DNA from 4 places in the Pseudarthrobacter sp. MDT1-40-2 genome. Region 3 is predicted to be linked to each of the others. Evidence: riboswitches for the same ligand, from Rfam matches in the RefSeq annotation. Region 3 holds a riboswitch; each other region holds the start of a gene.
What was found. Region 3 has a riboswitch for thiamine pyrophosphate ahead of AC50X5_RS15925 (ECF transporter S component). Riboswitches for the same ligand answer to the same signal wherever they lie in the genome.
Positions count from the first base shown of each region.

Region 1: another riboswitch for thiamine pyrophosphate. It lies ahead of thiO (glycine oxidase ThiO); the one in region 3 lies ahead of AC50X5_RS15925 (ECF transporter S component).
Region 2: another riboswitch for thiamine pyrophosphate. It lies ahead of thiC (phosphomethylpyrimidine synthase ThiC); the one in region 3 lies ahead of AC50X5_RS15925 (ECF transporter S component).
Region 4: another riboswitch for thiamine pyrophosphate. It lies ahead of AC50X5_RS00990 (bifunctional hydroxymethylpyrimidine kinase/phosphomethylpyrimidine kinase); the one in region 3 lies ahead of AC50X5_RS15925 (ECF transporter S component).

Region 1 covers NZ_JBWZCL010000001.1:625,456-629,673, forward strand. Annotated here, with positions in the region: gene AC50X5_RS02885 (thiazole synthase) at 1-64, opposite strand, end outside; gene thiS (sulfur carrier protein ThiS) at 67-303, opposite strand; gene thiO (glycine oxidase ThiO) at 300-1,598, opposite strand; TPP riboswitch at 1,594-1,713, opposite strand; gene thiE (thiamine phosphate synthase) at 1,740-2,417, shown strand; gene AC50X5_RS02905 (hypothetical protein) at 2,485-3,297, opposite strand; gene AC50X5_RS02910 (class I SAM-dependent methyltransferase) at 3,431-4,114, shown strand.
Region 2 covers NZ_JBWZCL010000001.1:302,892-307,109, forward strand. Annotated here, with positions in the region: gene AC50X5_RS01440 (VOC family protein) at 1-407, opposite strand, end outside; gene AC50X5_RS01445 (amidohydrolase family protein) at 472-1,593, opposite strand; TPP riboswitch at 1,657-1,764, shown strand; gene thiC (phosphomethylpyrimidine synthase ThiC) at 1,759-3,561, shown strand; gene AC50X5_RS01455 (alpha/beta fold hydrolase) at 3,567-4,218, opposite strand, start outside.
Region 3 covers NZ_JBWZCL010000008.1:2,885-7,102, reverse strand. Annotated here, with positions in the region: gene AC50X5_RS15935 (DHA2 family efflux MFS transporter permease subunit) at 1-1,114, opposite strand, end outside; gene AC50X5_RS15930 (aspartate/glutamate racemase family protein) at 1,400-2,122, shown strand; TPP riboswitch at 2,197-2,332, shown strand; gene AC50X5_RS15925 (ECF transporter S component) at 2,397-3,047, shown strand; gene AC50X5_RS15920 (ABC transporter ATP-binding protein) at 3,047-4,218, shown strand, end outside.
Region 4 covers NZ_JBWZCL010000001.1:210,070-214,287, reverse strand. Annotated here, with positions in the region: gene AC50X5_RS00995 (Rne/Rng family ribonuclease) at 1-2,214, shown strand, start outside; TPP riboswitch at 2,292-2,389, shown strand; gene AC50X5_RS00990 (bifunctional hydroxymethylpyrimidine kinase/phosphomethylpyrimidine kinase) at 2,380-3,948, shown strand.

The DNA of each region.
Region 1 (4,218 bases), on a different contig from region 3:
CCTCAGCGGGGGTGCGTGCCGCCGTCGACAGTTCGGTCGCTGGTCGGGTTATCTGTTCAGACATTCCTAGCCTCCTTGTACTGCTGTAACAATTTCCACGTCGTCGCCGTCCGCGAGCGCCGTTGCTGCCCACTGGCTGCGTGGCACAACGGCTGCGTTGCGGGCTACCGCCACGCCGAGTTTGCGTCCGTCCGTGGCCTGCCCGTTGGCTGCCAGCGGACGGCCCGTCACTTGGGTGACCAGCGCACTGAGTGAGGTACCGGGGTCCAGCGGATGGTTTTCGCCATTGAGGGTGATGTTCATCGGGTTTCCTGTTGTTCGAACGGAAGATCCTGCAGTGGATGGCGGCCTGGTCCTGGCGGCGCCGCGGCTGCTGGGAAGCGGTCCGGAAGGAAGGGCCTCCAGCGCGGATCCGGCTCCCCGTCAGCCAGTTCGCGGCAGATGCGGGCCGCCACCGGGGCGAGCAAAACTCCGTGGCGGAAGAATCCGGTGGCAATCACCAGTCCCTCAACGTGCCCGGCGGCCGATGCCACCCTGCCCAGGAACGGCGCATTGTCGGGGGTGGCAGGCCTGGCGCGGGCAGTGCTTTCCAGCAGTTCGAGCTCGGCGACGGCGGGGACCAGCTGCTGGGCATCGCGGAGCAACTGGTATACGCCCCCTGCCGAAACCGCATTGGAACCGTTGTTGAACGCGTGGCCGGACAACGCGTCTTCGCGCTGGGTGGCCCCGATCACCACCGTCCCGTCGGTGCGCGGCACGATGTATACGGGAACGCCATGCACCAGGCCGCGGATGGTGGCGGTCAGCAGGGGCAGCAGACGCTCAGGAACACGCAGCCGCAGGATGTCCCCATGGACCGGCCGCAGGGGCAAGTGCAGTCCATCGGGGAGGCCGGCCAACTGCCCGGCATGCAGTCCGTTCGCCACGATCGTCTCAGCGGCAAGCACCTCTCCCCCGCCACGCAGGCGCACCCCGGTGACCTTCCCGCCGTCGTACATCAGTTCTTCGGCCGCCGCCTGGATGGCAAAGCCGCCGACGGCGTTTTCGACGCCTGCACTGCCGTCCTGTTTCCCGCCCAGCGCGTCTCGGAGAGCCTTGATCAGCAGCCGCGGATCCACCTGGTGGTCATCGGGGGTATGGAGGGCGCAGGAAATACCGGGGCTCAACAGCGGCTCGCGGTTGCGGGCTTCCCTGATGGTCAAGGGCTCCACGGCGAGTCCGCGCTCCAGCTGGACCCGGCGCAGGTCAAGGAGCGCCGTGCGGTCCGCCGCGCCGGCACCCACCGTGAGGGTCGGCGTCGTCAAATATCCGGTGGCGGTTCCAGAGCTCAAGGCGAGGGCCTCCGCGAAGGACGGCCACATCGCGGAAGATTCCACCATCAGCTCCAGGAGGTCCTCTTCCTGGTAGTGGTATTCGCTGACCGCGGCCAGCATTCCGGCGGCCGCCCAGCTGGCACCGGAGCCCGGAGCATCATCGATCAGGGCCACGGAACGGCCGGTGCGCTGGAACTCCCAGGCCACGGCGTGGCCGATCACTCCTCCGCCGATCACGGCGACGTCGGCACGGAAGCTTTGTGCCGTGGCGGCTGCAGCGTCCATCCTTGGATTCCTTCCCTACGCCGGTACTAGCCGGATCAGGTCAAGCGGTCGGCTCTGATGCCCTCTCAGCCTTGCCGTCTCCATGACGGTCATATTGGCTCCCGCAGTACCTCCCCAGCTTAGAGGAATTAGGCTGGATCCATGACAGCCCGCCCGGACCTCAGCTCTGCCCGCCTTTACCTCTGCACCGATGCCCGCACCGAACGGGGCGATTTCGAAACCTTCGTAAACGCCGCTTTCGCGGGCGGCGTGGACATTATCCAGTTGAGGGACAAGACCATTGAGGCCGCCCAGGAGCTCGAACTCCTTGAGGTGCTCAGGAGGGCTGCCGAACGTCATGAACGGCTGTGGGCGGTAAATGACCGTGCCGACATTGCGCTGCTCTCCGGAACCCCTGTTTTCCATGTCGGCCAAAAAGACCTCCCCACGGCGAAGGTGCGGAGCCTGCTTGGCGCAGCACCCATCGTTGGCCTGTCCTCACATACCCCGGAGCAGGTGGACGCCGCCATCGCCGATGCCCGCGCCGGAAACCTGGACTACTTCTGCGTCGGACCGGTCTGGGCCACCCCCACCAAGCCGGGACGCGCCGCCGTCGGGCTCGATCTGGTGCGGCATGCTGCCGCATCCGCTGGAACGGGCGGCACCGATGTCCCGTGGTTCGCCATTGGCGGCATCGATCACGGCAATGTGCGGGAGGTCGTGGAAGCCGGTGCCAGCCGTATCGTCGTGGTCCGGGCCATTACCCACGCACCGGATCCCGCACAAGCGGCAGCAGACCTCCTGTCAGCGCTTGACGCCGGACGGCGCGTCGTCGCCTGATACCGGACGGCGCGTCAGCGCCTGATACCGGGGTTTTGATGCGGGGTTTTTTGATCCTGCCGGTATATCAGTGTGGCGGGCCCAGTTCAGTGGGATCCATCAGGGCGGTCTCCGGCGTGCAGCCCAGCTCGCCGGGCTCAAGCCGGATGGGCGCAGGCCGCACCCGCGAGACCACACCGTCCACGCGGGCAACGAGAACGCAATCGCCGGGTGCGGCTCCCATGGCAACGCCTATGCTGTCACTGACCACGACCACAGCAGGCGGGGCGAGCTCCTCGTATTCACCCGTGGGTGCTTCCAACAACGCCAGTATCCGTGAGGCGATGTAGTCACCATCGCCATCGGGCACTGCTGCTGGGGTCATTTCGGAAAGCACTCGTACCGCTGCCTCTTCCGCGTTGGCAGCTACTACAAAGCGGATGCTGGTGTCGATTGGCGGAATGACAGGAGCCACATTTGCCGGACATGGTTGTTCGCGGAAGTAATCGTCACCCTCCCAGACCCGCCTGTCGTTTGCGCCATATCGATCGAACTCAACTTCGTAGCAGGCATCAAACGGTTTCGCGGTGGACGTGCCCGGCATCTGGACCCGAAACGTCAGGGCTCCGAACGGATCCTCTACGCGGTCCGCCTCCCGCTCCTCGATGCCCACCAGGCTCAGCGTGGCGGCGGTCTCGGCATCGTTACTCATCAGATCGACGGCGGACCGTGCGAAACCGTTGATGTCGTTATGGCGGTCACCAGCGAAAGACCTCACAAAGTTGCCAAGGAACTCCCGTGCGAAGGTGCTGCGGGAAGTCATGGACGCACCCGAGCATCCGGCCAACGAGACTGCAATCATCAAGACCACGGCGGTTCGGGATACATATCCGGTGAGCATGGTGGTCAGTCTAGGGAGTTCGCTTCTGCGTGCTGGAAGATGTGCCACCCGCCCATAGGTACCACGTGCCTGCGCTGCCCTAGAATTTGAGGCACACGGCCATGATTTTGGTCGTGGGAACTGCTTCTCCAAAGTGGGTGCCGGCAGCGAAGAAGCGGAGTATCTCCGGGAGGTTGTTGTGTTCCAGACCAGCAACGAAGACATCAGGAGAGCGTTCAACAAGAACGCCCGTCACTATGACCGATGGATGTTTTTCTTTGAGCGCCATGTCGCTGCGGGGGCCCGGGCCTGGGCTGTTTCGATGGCCCGCGGAGCGGTAATTGAGATAGGCGTGGGCTCCGGCCTGAACCTGCCGCTGTATGGTCCCGATGTACAGCACGTGACAGGAATTGAACTTTCCGAAGAAATGCTCGCCATCGCCCGCAAGCGCGCGGAAGAAAGCAGGCTCAGTCGCGTCGAGTTGCATCATGGTGATGCGCAGGCCTTGGCCTTGCCGTCAGAGACTGCCGACACCGTCATCTCCACCTTCACGTTCTGCACCATCCCTGATCCGCTTGCCGCCAGCCGTGAGGCATACCGTGTACTCCGCCCGGGCGGGTTGTTCGTCCTGGCTGAACACGGGCGGTCAACGAGTGTTTTGGCACGTGCCGTTATGCGCGCGATCGAACCACTGTGCATCCGCATCAGCGCAGATCACATAACCCGTGATCCTGTGCCGTACCTGCAGAGCGCGGGATTCACCATCACTGAAGTTAGGCGCGGCGGACCAGGCAATGTCGTTTTTCGGATTCTTGCAAGCAAACAACAAACCCCATGACGCCGGACCTTCTCATGCCTTAGGAGCGCACCAAGCGGGCCTGCACCCAAGACGGGAGCTGTTAGCTGGCTGAGCGGCGGCGAGACGCCACGGCAAAACCGGGT
Region 2 (4,218 bases), on a different contig from region 3:
CGCGGACGGTCCCGGTACAGCTCGATGCCGTTGTCTTCCGGATCAGTGAAGTAGAACGCCTCGCTCACCAGGTGGTCGGCGCTGCCAACGTAGAGCGCCGGCTCGAACTGCGCGGCAGTTGCCACGGTGGCCGCCAGGGAGGCCTGGTCTTCAAACAGGAGGGCTGTATGGAAGAGGCCGGCTTCCCCCCGGGACGGCAACTGCAGGCCCAACGCCGGCGCCAGGTGGATTAGCGGACGGCCCAGTCTGCCAAGGTAGACGCCGCCATCCTGCTCTGCCACTACTACCAGGCCGAGGGCACGCTGGTAGTAGTCGGTCATGGCCTTCATGTTTCCCACCTTGAGCATCACGGTGCCCATGGTGAGCCCGGCAGGAAGGAGGTCCTGGCTGGCGGCTTCTGCATTCATTTAACTCTCCCGATCGCATGGCCTTCGGGGTTGGAGGGCCGCTACCCCCAATTTACTTGAAGCTTCAATTTAAATCAAGGGTTTTTGGCCCCCTAGTCCCGCTTCCGGCATGCACCTGCCCGCCCAGCACCACCTGAGCCAGCCGGCTGATGGTTTCCGGTACTGCCCGGGGATCCTCACGGCAGATGACGACGTCCGCCCTCGCACCCTCCGAAAGGCCCTGAGCGCCCAGCCAGTCCCGCGCCGCCCAGCCGGCGGCGTCCAGCGCGGCGGCCATGGGCAGACCGGCACGGTGGAGGGCCAGGATCTCATCCGCGATCCTGCCGTGCCCGATGACACTGCCCGCATCCGTGCCGGCGAAGATCCGGACGCCCGCTTCGAACGCTTCCAGGACGCGTTCGTTGCGCCGTTCCCACAGGGCGAGCATGTGCGCGGCATAGCGGGGGAACTTCGGCCCTGCCTGGGCGGCAATGTCCGGGAACGTGGCGATATTGATCAGGGTGGGCACGATCGGCACGCCCTGCTCAACGAAGCGCGGGAGATGCCTCGGAAGCAGGCCGGTGGCGTGCTCAACACAGTCCATTCCGGCGTCGAGCATGTCATCAAGGCTTTGCTCCCCGAAACAGTGGGCGGTCACCCGCGCGCCTTCATCATGTGCAGCGCGGACCGCGTCCTTGACGACGGCGGCCGGAAACGACGGCGCCAGGTCACCGGCGTCGCGGTCGATCCAGTCCCCCACCAGTTTGATCCACCCGTCACCTGACCGGGCCTGCTTGCGCACAGCCTCAACCAGGCCATCCGGCTCGGTTTCCTGGGCGAAACCACGGAGGTACCTGCGGGTCCTGGCGATGTGGCGTCCTGCCCGGATGATGACCGGCATGTCTGCGCGTCCCTGCAGCCAACGGGTGTCCGCGGGAGACCCGGCATCCCGGATCAGCAGCGTTCCGGCTGCCAGGTCCGTGCGGGCTTGTTCTTCGGCAGCAGCAGCGTCCACCACTCCGCCGGGACCGAGCCCGACGTGGCAGTGGGCATCAACAAACCCGGGAAGGACCCAACCATCGAGGACCAGCTCCGGGACGCCTTCCGGGCGGTTGAACGTCAGCCTGCCGTCAACGGACCAGAGGCCCCGCCGTTCCGTTGCAGGTGCAGTGAGCACAGTTCCGCTGAATTCGATGATGCCGGCCATGCCACCACCCTATGGCCGGATGCAATGTGACAGTGCCCTCCGCAGCAGCTGTGATAGCTTTCCTCTTGACCACACGGGTGCCCTTGCAGGGGCTGAGATCGGGCTGACGCAGCCTGCGACCGTTGAACCTGTCCGGGTAATGCCGGCGAAGGAAGTGAGTATTCATTGAGTACCCCCGTAACACGGCAAAGCCCTGTCCACCATGAAGCTGCCACCCCTGAAACCCAGTCGTTGAAGTCCCATTCGCTGGCATATATCAGTGATGAAACCGCCGGAATCAGAGTCCCCGTCACAGAGATTTTGCTGGAACCCTCACCCAACGGCCGGGCTAATGAGCCGTTCCGGGTGTACCGGACCGCCGGGCCGGGAAGCGATCCAGTGGTGGGCCTGCCGCCCTTCCGCTCGGAATGGATTGAGGGGCGTGGTGACACTGAGCCCTATACCGGCCGGGAACGCAACCTGCTCGACGACGGGCGGTCCGCAGTGCGCCGGGGCGCCGCCTCTGCTGAGTGGAAGGGGGCGCGGCCCGTGCCCCGCCGCGCCGTCGACGGCAAGACAGTGACGCAGATGCACTACGCCCGGCAGGGCGCCATCACCCAGGAAATGCAGTTCGTCGCGCTGAGGGAGAACTGCGATGTAGAGCTGGTGCGCTCAGAGGTGGCAGCCGGCCGGGCGATCATCCCCAACAACATCAACCACCCGGAGTCCGAACCGATGATCATCGGAAAGGCCTTCCTGGTGAAGATCAATGCGAACATCGGCAACTCGGCTGTCACCAGTTCCGTCGCCGAAGAGGTGGACAAGCTGCAGTGGGCCACGCAATGGGGTGCCGACACGGTGATGGACCTCTCCACCGGCGACGATATCCACACCACCCGGGAGTGGCTTATCCGTAATTCGCCGGTTCCGATCGGCACCGTGCCCATCTACCAGGCACTGGAAAAAGTGAACGGCGAGGCCAATGCCCTGACCTGGGAGATTTTCAGGGACACCGTGATCGAGCAGTGCGAGCAGGGCGTGGATTACATGACCATCCACGCCGGCGTCCTGCTGCGCTACGTACCGCTCACGGCCAACCGGGTTACTGGAATCGTGTCCCGGGGCGGTTCCATCATGGCTGGCTGGTGCCTGGCGCACCACCAGGAGAACTTCCTCTACACGCACTTTGACGAGCTGTGCGAAATCTTCGCCCGGTACGACGTCGCCTTTTCGCTGGGCGACGGCCTGCGTCCGGGTTCGACGGCGGACGCCAACGATGCCGCGCAGTTCGCCGAGCTGGATACCTTGGCTGAACTGACGCAGCGCGCCTGGGAGTACGACGTGCAGGTCATGGTGGAGGGGCCGGGCCACGTGCCGTTCCACCTGGTGCGGGAGAACGTGGAACGGCAGCAGGAGCTGTGCAAGGGAGCGCCGTTTTACACGCTTGGTCCGTTGGTGACGGACATTGCGCCGGGCTATGACCACATCACCTCGGCTATTGGCGCCACGGAAATCGCCCGCTACGGCACGGCCATGCTCTGCTACGTCACCCCCAAGGAGCACCTGGGACTGCCCAACAAGGACGATGTCAAGACCGGCGTGATCACCTACAAGATCGCCGCCCACGCGGCCGACCTGGCCAAGGGACACCCGGGTGCCCATGAACGGGATGACGCATTGTCCAAAGCCCGGTTCGAGTTCCGTTGGCGCGACCAGTTCGCACTGTCCCTTGACCCGGTAACGGCCGAGGCCTTCCACGACGAAACATTGCCCGCCGAGCCGGCCAAGACGGCACACTTCTGTTCCATGTGCGGGCCCAAGTTCTGCTCCATGAAGATCAGCCAAGATATCCGGAACGAATACGGTTCAGCAGATTCCCAGGCCGCCATTGCCGGGTTGTACAGCGGAATGAAGGAAAAGAGCGAGGAATTCCTGGCTTCCGGCGCCAAGGTATACCTGCCCGAGCCCAAAGTTCCTGCCGACGGCTAGGTTTCTCAGGACGCCCGGGGCTGCCGGCTCCGGCTCGCCTCAGCAATAAAGGACCGGATATATCGGTCGCCCTCGGGAGAATCGTGGGGCCGGTGCCCGCCTGCTGCAATCCGATGCACGGCACCGGTCTCACGCAGGTAACCGGCGATCTCTTCGTACAACGGTTCCCAACCCCCGGTGAGCACCAGTGTTGGGACGCCGGGAACGATCTGCAGCGGAGCTTCCCAGGGCGGCGCCTGCAGGCGCAGCCGCCGGGCCTGCCGTTGCTCCTCCGGCGTGGCGGATTCCCTTGCATCCGCAGCGAACATCCGGCGCACAAATTCCCGCTGGAAATCATGGTCGCTGAGCTGGTGGCGCACATCAAACAGGGGCTTCATCAACTCGATGTGGGCAGCCGTAGCCGGCAGTTCGGCAGTCAGGGACAGGCAGGCCGGCTCAACCAGGGTCAAGGAGCGGACCAGGTCCGGACGCTCTAGGGCAGCCATGATCGCCGCGATGGCACCCTGGGAATGAGCCACTACATGGCCTCCAGCCACACCCCGGCCGGAGTCCGCCAGGGAACGCAACACAATGGCGGCGTCCTCGGCGAACGAAGATTCCACGGGCTCAGCAATGGGGTCAAAGCCATGGCGCCGCAGGAACAAGGCATCATAATCC
Region 3 (4,218 bases):
GGATCGCAAGCCCGCGAGCTCCGATGCGATCGTAGTAGCGGCCGACAAGGAGGGACACGACCCCGATGGTCGCGCCGCCGGGCACCATGAGCAGCCCGGTCTCCAACGAACCGACTCCGAGCGATTCCTGCAGGACGAGAGGGAGCAGGGTGGCGAGACTGAAGGCGCCCATCACCAGGAAGAGGAAGACGATGCCGGGTCGTGCGAACCCGGCATGCAGGAAGATCCGCATGTCCAGAACGGCCGCGTCACGGCGCTGCAATCGGAGCTGCCGCAACACGAATGCTGCGATACCCAGCAGGCCCAGCGGGATCGCGATCCAGAAAGCACTAGAGAAGTGACCGCCGCGGGATTCGCCAGCACTCGCCAGGCCGTACACCAACGCGCCGAATCCGATCGCGGAGAGCACCAGCGACAGCGCGTCGAATCCGATGCGTCGCGGCGTCGTGAGGTTTGGCATCTTGATGGCCCCGATGAGGAGGCCTAATAGCGACAGCGGCAAAATGATGATGAACAACCACCGCCAGGTCAGCTGAGACATCACGAGGCCGGAGAAGGCCGGACCGAGGGCGGGTGCGACGGCAGACACCGCAGTGACTAACGCCATCATCTGTCCACGACGAGACGGTGCAACGAGACCGATCGACGTCGTCATCAGCAGCGGAACCAACACCGCCGTACCGAGGGCTTGCACAACTCGGCCTGTGAGCAGCAGTGCGAAGCCGGGTGCGACGGCCGCGATGAAGGTGCCGAGGGTGAACAATCCGACGCTGACAATGAAAATTGTCCGCAGCTGGAACCGCTGCATGATGTAACCGGTGGTCGGGATGATCACCGCGAGGGTGAGGGCGTAGCCGGTGGTGAGCCACTGCCCGGTCGTAGCCGTGATGTTGAGGTCGTCCATGATTTGCGGCAGCGCCACCCCGACCACCATCTCGGACAGGAACGCCACGAACGCCGAGAAGACCAGGACGGAGATTGTCAGAACCTCGCCCGGAGACAATCGCTTCCTCGGCGCCGGGCTGGTCGCGATCGGGCCGATGACCGCTCCTTCGGGAACGGTGACAGTGCCGAGGGGCCCTGTTGCAGGGGCGAGGCGCGTGTCACTACTCATAAGTTGTTGACTCCTGGGTGCTCGTTTGATTTATAAGCTCGGGGCCGGAATCCACAGGATCACCGCCCGGACAGAGCACCGCGCCATCGGAGAGCCTGCCGGTATTCAGTCTCCACCTTCACACTAGTGTGAAGGTCAAATCGGCTACGCGCTAACCTCTTGGTTTAAGGGGTCGACGCTCGTAGACGGACATTGCTTTACAAATGTGAGGAGTTCCCAGAAGGATCATTAGCGAAGTTGTTCATTATCTGCGCCTGCGCCATTGCGTCACGATCCTGTCTATTCATGAGGCGTCCTTCAGTAGAAGTGGGAGGGAATATGCGAACCATAGGAATGCTTGGTGGTATGAGTTGGGAATCCACCGCTGAGTACTATCGATTGGCGAATGAACTAGTACGGAGTCGTCTCGGCGGCGTCCACTCGGCCAGCATTCTCCTGGACTCCATGGACTTCGCGGATATGGAGCGGCTCCAGTCAGGCGGGGAGTGGAAGGAGGCCGGCAATATGCTGGCCATGAAAGCTTCCTCGTTGGAAGCGGCAGGCGCTGACATCCTCGTACTCTGTACGAACACAATGCATATCGTCGTTGACGCCGTCGAAGAAGCGGTAGCCATCCCCGTGCTGCACATCGTCGACACCACGTCCAACCAGATAAAGCAGCATGGTCTGAACCGCGTCGGACTGCTAGGCACCATGTTCACCATGGAACAGAATTTCTACCGAGACCGGCTCAACGCCAATGGCCTCGACGTCATCGTTCCGGAGCAGCGCGACCGAGCGACTGTGCACCGGATTATTTACGATGAACTTGTCCGCGGCGTTGTGAGGGAAGAGTCCCGCGCCGAGTACCGCGCGATCATGGAGCGCCTCGTCGCCGCTGGGGCAGAAGGAATCATTCTGGGATGCACTGAAATCGAGTTGCTCGTGACGGCGGAGGACAGCCCTGTCCCGGTGTTCCCCACGACGCGGATTCATGTGGAGGCCGCAGTTGATCTCGCGCTCAGCTAGCCGGGAGAAGTCTTTCGTCTCCGCCGCTCACAAGGAACGCCGGGTGTAAACTGAACCAGCCCATAAGGGTGGATTTATCACGACAGGGGAGCGCCGCCGTCGTACTCCGCAGTAATGCGAAGTCGGGTGGGCGCTGAGAGTGCGGGCTGCCGCAGACCCTCGAACCTGATCCGGTTAGTACCGGCGCAAGGGAGTCGAGTTCTCAGAGTTACCGGACAAGGGGCTTTTTGCCCGCCGGAAACTCTCCCCTCCTGTACCTCAGGAGGAAGAAGAAATGACAACTGTAAGCACGAAGAAGACCGGCAAGAGCTGGCGCGTAGTGGACATTGTGGTGGCTGCGCTGATCGCGGTGACCGGCGGCGTGATCTTCTGGGCATGGTCCCAGGGCGCCGGTGTGGTGTCCGCGCCCATGAACGCCGTCTACCCGCCGCTGACCGGCCTGATCGCAGGCGGCTGGATGATTCCGGCGGTGCTGGGAATGCTGATCATCCGCAAACCAGGCGCGGCAATTTTCTGTGAAACCGTCGCTGCCACGGGGGAACTGATCATGGGCTCGCAGTACGGCGTGACCGTGCTGATTTCCGGCCTCCTGCAGGGCCTGGGCGCCGAGCTGGTGTTCCTGTTCCTGGTCTACGGACGCATGAGCACAGGCAGCTTCCTGCACCAGAAATACAACCTGACCGCCGCGCTGCTGGCCGGCGCGGCTGCCGGACTCTTCTGCGGCTTGAATGACTCCTTCATGCCCTGGGGCTGGAACATCCTCTACCCGGGCGCCGACAAGCTGGCCTACATCATCTTCTGCGCCATCTCCGGTGCGATTATTGCCGGTGCCCTCTCCTGGGTAGCCACGCGCGGCTTGGCCAAAACCGGTGTGTTGAGTTCCTTCGCGTCCCGCCGGGCCGCAACGGAGCCCGTCTTCAACTGATGCCAACAGCCGACGACGGCGTCCGCCCTGCCGCCATCACCGCCCAGGGATGGGGATGGCGGCACGCCGGACGGACCACGCCGGCCGTGGCCGGCCTGGACCTGGACGTCCGCCCCGGCGAACGGGTGCTGCTGCTGGGCCCGTCCGGGTCCGGTAAGTCCACGCTCCTCCATGCCCTCGCCGGGGTGCTCGGTGACGAGGAGGACGACGCCGACGAATCCGGAACACTGCTGATCGACGGCGCCCCGCCCCGGGAGCAGCGCGGCCGTGCCGGGCTCATGCAGCAGGACCCGGAAACCCAGGTAGTGCTCTCGCGCCTGGCGGACGACGTCGCGTTCGGCGCGGAGAACCTTGCGGTGCCCCGGGACGAGATCTGGCGGCGGGTCCACGAAGCCCTGGAGGACGTAGGCCTGCGCAACTCTGGTTCAGGCTCTGCCGGGGGCGGGCTGGAACTGGACCACCCGACGTCGGCATTGTCCGGCGGGCAAAAGCAGCGGCTTGCGCTCGCCGGCATCCTGGCCATGCGGCCGGGGCTGATCCTGCTGGATGAACCCACCGCCAACCTTGATCCGGCCGGTGTGCTGGAAGTCCGGGACGCCGTGGCCCGGTGCCTGGATAAAACCGGCGCCACGCTGGTGGTGGTGGAGCACCGGGTATCCGTCTGGAAAGACGTGGTGGACCGGATTGTGGTGCTGCAGCCTGGCCGCGGTGCGTCTTCCGCCGCTGGCGGAAGTCCCTCCGGGGTGCTGTTTGACGGCCCGCCGGACCAGGTCCTGGGGCAGGCGCGCGAACTGCTCGCGACGGCGGGGGTCTGGGTACCGGGCTACGTTCCGTTGACGCGCCCGCGGACAGCGCCGGCAGCTGCGGCCATGCTGCTGACAGCCGAAAACCTCGCCGTGTCCCGCGGAAGGGCCACCCGCCGGGGGCTGCGCAAAGTACCGCCGCCCGCCGTCCAGACAGGGGTACAGGCAACGGTCCGCGCCGGGCAGGCGCTCACCATCACCGGCCCCAACGGCTCGGGAAAATCAACGGTGGCGCTGACTCTTGGCGGCCTGTTGGAACCGGCCGGCGGGACTGTGTCGGCCGCCGTCGAGCTTTCCCGTGGTGCCGGAATCGATCCTTACCGCTGGAAGGCCAAGGAACTGATTGCCCGGATCGGCACTGTCTTCCA
Region 4 (4,218 bases), on a different contig from region 3:
GTCAGCGAGGCACCCGTCAACAACCGCGTCACCAGCGTCAAGGGATCAACCCGCCTGGAGGCAAAGAAGCAGCGCCGCCGTGAATCGCGCGACACCGGACGCCGCCGCACCGTCATCACCGAGGCCGAGTTCCTGGCCCGCCGTGAGTCTGTGGACCGCCAGATGATCGTGCGTCAGCGCGACGACAGAATCCAGATCGGCGTCCTTGAGGACGGCGTTCTGGCCGAGCACTTTGTGTCCAAGACCCAGCAGGATTCCCTGATCGGCAACGTGTACCTGGGCAAGGTACAGAACGTGCTGCCCTCCATGGAAGCTGCTTTCGTGGACATCGGACGCGGCCGCAATGCCGTGCTGTACGCCGGTGAAGTCAACTGGGAAGCTGTCAACCTTGAGGGCAAGCAGCGCCGGATCGAGAACGCGCTGAAGTCCGGCGACACCGTCCTGGTCCAGGTGACCAAGGATCCGGTAGGCCACAAGGGCGCCCGCCTGACCAGCCAGATTTCGCTTCCGGGCCGTTACCTCGTGTACGTACCCGGTGGATCCATGACGGGCATCTCACGCAAGCTGCCCGACGTCGAGCGTAACCGCCTCAAGCGGATCCTCAAGGACCGGCTGCCCGAAAATGCCGGGGTGATTGTCCGGACTGCTGCCGAGGGTGCCTCGGAAGAGGAACTGACTCACGACATCAACCGCCTCCGTGCGCAGTGGGAGGGCATTGAAGGACAGGCCAAGTCCACCAAGGTCCTGGCCCCGGAGCTGCTGTACGGAGAACCTGACCTCACCATCAAGGTTGTCCGCGATGTCTTCAACGAGGACTTCTCCAAGCTGATCGTGTCCGGCGAGGAGGCCTGGGACACCATCGAGGCCTACGTGACCTACGTGGCACCGGACCTGGTGGGCCGCCTTGAGAAGTGGACCCAGGACCAGGACATCTTCGCTGCCTGGCGGATCGACGAGCAGATTGCCAAGGCCCTGGACCGCAAGGTCTTCCTGCCTTCGGGCGGTTCGCTGGTGATTGACCGCACGGAAGCCATGACCGTGGTGGACGTCAACACCGGCAAGTTCACCGGCAGCGGCGGCAACCTGGAAGAGACAGTCACCAAGAACAACCTCGAAGCTGCCGAGGAAGTGGTTCGCCAGCTGCGCCTGCGCGACATTGGTGGAATCATCGTGATCGACTTCATCGACATGGTGCTGGAATCCAACAGGGACCTGGTGCTGCGCCGCATGGTGGAGTGCCTGGGCCGTGACCGCACCAAGCACCAGGTCGCTGAGGTCACATCACTGGGCCTGGTCCAGATGACGCGCAAGCGCATGGGCACCGGTCTGCTGGAAGTCTTTGGTGAGCAGTGTGAGGTCTGCGCAGGGCGGGGTGTAGTCACGCACGACGAACCTGTGGAGCACCGCCGCGCCAATGTTGTGGCTGCTGACCACCACGCGTTCCGCAGCGACAACCAGCGCAGCGAGGCACCCCGCATTGAGGCACAGCCTGCACGGGGCGAACGTAAGCGCCGTCGCGGACGCGGCGGCCAGCAGCTTGACGTTGCAGCACCGGCGGCCGTGGTGCACACGGTTCAGTCCGAACCGAACGACGCCGAGCGCCACGCCAAAGCCGAGGCAACCCGCGCGGCACTTGCCAACATCGCCGCCGCCGCACATGCTGCCCACCAGCATGACCAGGAACACGCGGCTCCGGCAGCTGCGCCGGCCGCTGTTGAAACGGTGCGCGAAACACGGGAACCTGAAACCACGGCTCCCCAGCCTCCGGTCGCTGCTCCCGCCGCTGTTTTGACGTTCGGCGGCGAGAAGGTTGCACTGCCTTCGGTCGCCCACACGGACGAGGAACAGCCGCAGCCCAAGCTCACGCTGGACAGCCTCGCCGAAGCGTTCGCCCACCTGGGTGAACCTGCAGCCGAAAAGGTCACCGAGACAACTGGCGCCCGCACGGTGTCCGCTGCTCCGGCAGCCGCTGCCGCTCCCGAAGCAGCAGACCCGTCACGCTCACGCCGTCCGCGCCGCAACCGCAGTGCCAGCCGTGCGCAGGGTGCAGCGAACGAGACCAGCGTAGAGCAGCACGCGCCTGCTCCCGCTGCCACAGGTTCACACAGCCATGAAGCGAAGGCTCCGGTCTCTGCGGCAGCTGCTCAGGCCAGCAAGCCTGATGCCTCCCAGCCGATCATCCTGGGCGTGGGCGTACCGGCATCTGAGCTCTAGCGCTGACTGAGTGAAGGGTCCGGTCCCGGCGGTTGCAGGCCGCGGGACCGGGCCCTTTTTCGTCTGCGTTAGGCTGTAGTACTGACACGGGGTGCCAGGCATCGGAGCCGGCTGAGATAAGACCCGTTGAACCTGTCCGGTTAGCACCGGCGAAGGGATGTCCACGTGACTTCGTCATTCATACTGCCTGCAACGTCAACCAGCACAGCCAGCAATGGCACGTCCAGTCAGCCCCCAAGGCACTCGATTCCCCGGGTGCTGTCCATCGCGGGTTCGGATCCATCCGGCGGCGCCGGAATTCAGGCTGACCTGAAGAGCATCGCGGCCAACGGTGGTTACGGCATGGCCGCCATCACGGCGCTCACCGCACAGAACACACGCGGCGTCCGGGGCATCCACGTACCGCCGGAGTCGTTCCTGGCGCAGCAGTTGGACGCCATCAGCGAGGACATCACCATTGATGCCGTCAAGATCGGCATGCTGGGTGAGGAGGAAGTGGTCACGGTGGTCGGGGAGTGGTTGCGGAAGGTGCGTCCCGCCGTCGTGGTCCTGGATCCTGTCATGGTCGCCACCAGTGGGGACCGGCTGCTCAAGGAACAGGCCGAGCAAGCGCTGCTCAGGCTGCTGCCTCTTGCGGACCTCGTCACGCCCAACCTTCCGGAACTGGCAATTCTCCTGGGGGAGGAGCCCGCACAGGACTGGGCGGGCGCACTGGAACAGGGTAAGCGCCTATCCACGGCCAGCGGAGCCACGGTCCTGGTCAAGGGCGGACACCTCGACGGCGGTACCTGCCCTGACGCCCTCGTCAACAGTGCAGGGCTGCTGTCCTCGGAGGTCGTGGAGTTCCAGGGGCGCCGGATTGCCACAAATAACAGCCATGGCACGGGTTGCTCGCTGTCCTCCGCCATGGCCACCGTGATGGCGAGGCTAGGCAACTGGGAGGAAGCGCTGGCGGTGGTCAAACCTTGGCTGGAAGGGGCGCTTGCCGGGGGCGGCAGCCTCGCCGTCGGAAGTGGAAAGGGCCCCGTCCATCACTTTCACCACCTCGTCCCTGCGGGTGCAGACGGCGCGGGGACTGACCTGCCCGGCAGTTTCTCTGACCTTCTCCGGCGGGAAGCGGAGCCTTACCTGGACGATATCTACGCACTGGACTTTATCCGGGAACTGGCGTCCGGAGCCCTGACCGAGGAGCACTTCGCGTATTACCTGAGCCAGGACTCCTTGTACCTGAACGGCTACTCGCGGGTGTTGTCGCGGGCAAGCGCGTTGGCGCCCACAGAGGCGGAGCAAATGTTCTGGGCGCGCTCGGCGCTGAGCTGCCTTGAGGTCGAATCGGAGCTGCACAGGACCTGGCTGGCTGGCCGCCCGTCGCCCACGGGCCAGGGTCCGGTGACCAAAAGCTACGTCGATCATCTTCTGGCGGCCTCGTCCGTTGGCAGCTACGGCGTCCTGGTGGCAGCGGTGCTGCCGTGCTTCTGGTTGTATGCGGAAGTGGGGGAGCGTCTCCACGGTCAGTTCCTGGCAGCCGAATCACCGGCGGGACATCCGTATGCAGACTGGCTCCGTACCTACGCGGACGAAGCTTTCGCCGAAGCCACCCGGCAGGCGATTGCCATCGCCGACGCTGCGGGAAGGAACGGATCTGCGGCCGACCGCTCGGCCATGCTGGCTGCCTTTACCCAGTCATGCCGGTTCGAGGTGGACTTCTTCGACGCGCCGCGCCGGTTTGCCTGAGCCTGGCGGACATGTCCTGTGCGTACGGGTAGGATAGTCAGGCACGGTTCCGGATGTGCGTTCAGCATTGCTGAGAGAAATTGCTTAGTGATTTGTACGGTACAGCCCGGAACCAGCCTCATTTGCGGCCGGAGCCAGATTTAGCGTAAACTGGATCTTCGGTGCTTACGCCAACACTTGGGTTATGACTCCCCGGACCAGCCAATCGGCAAGTCCAGGTAATAGCTCACGGGTCCCCCCGGGGAATCCACGGCGTTGAGGCACAGCGGG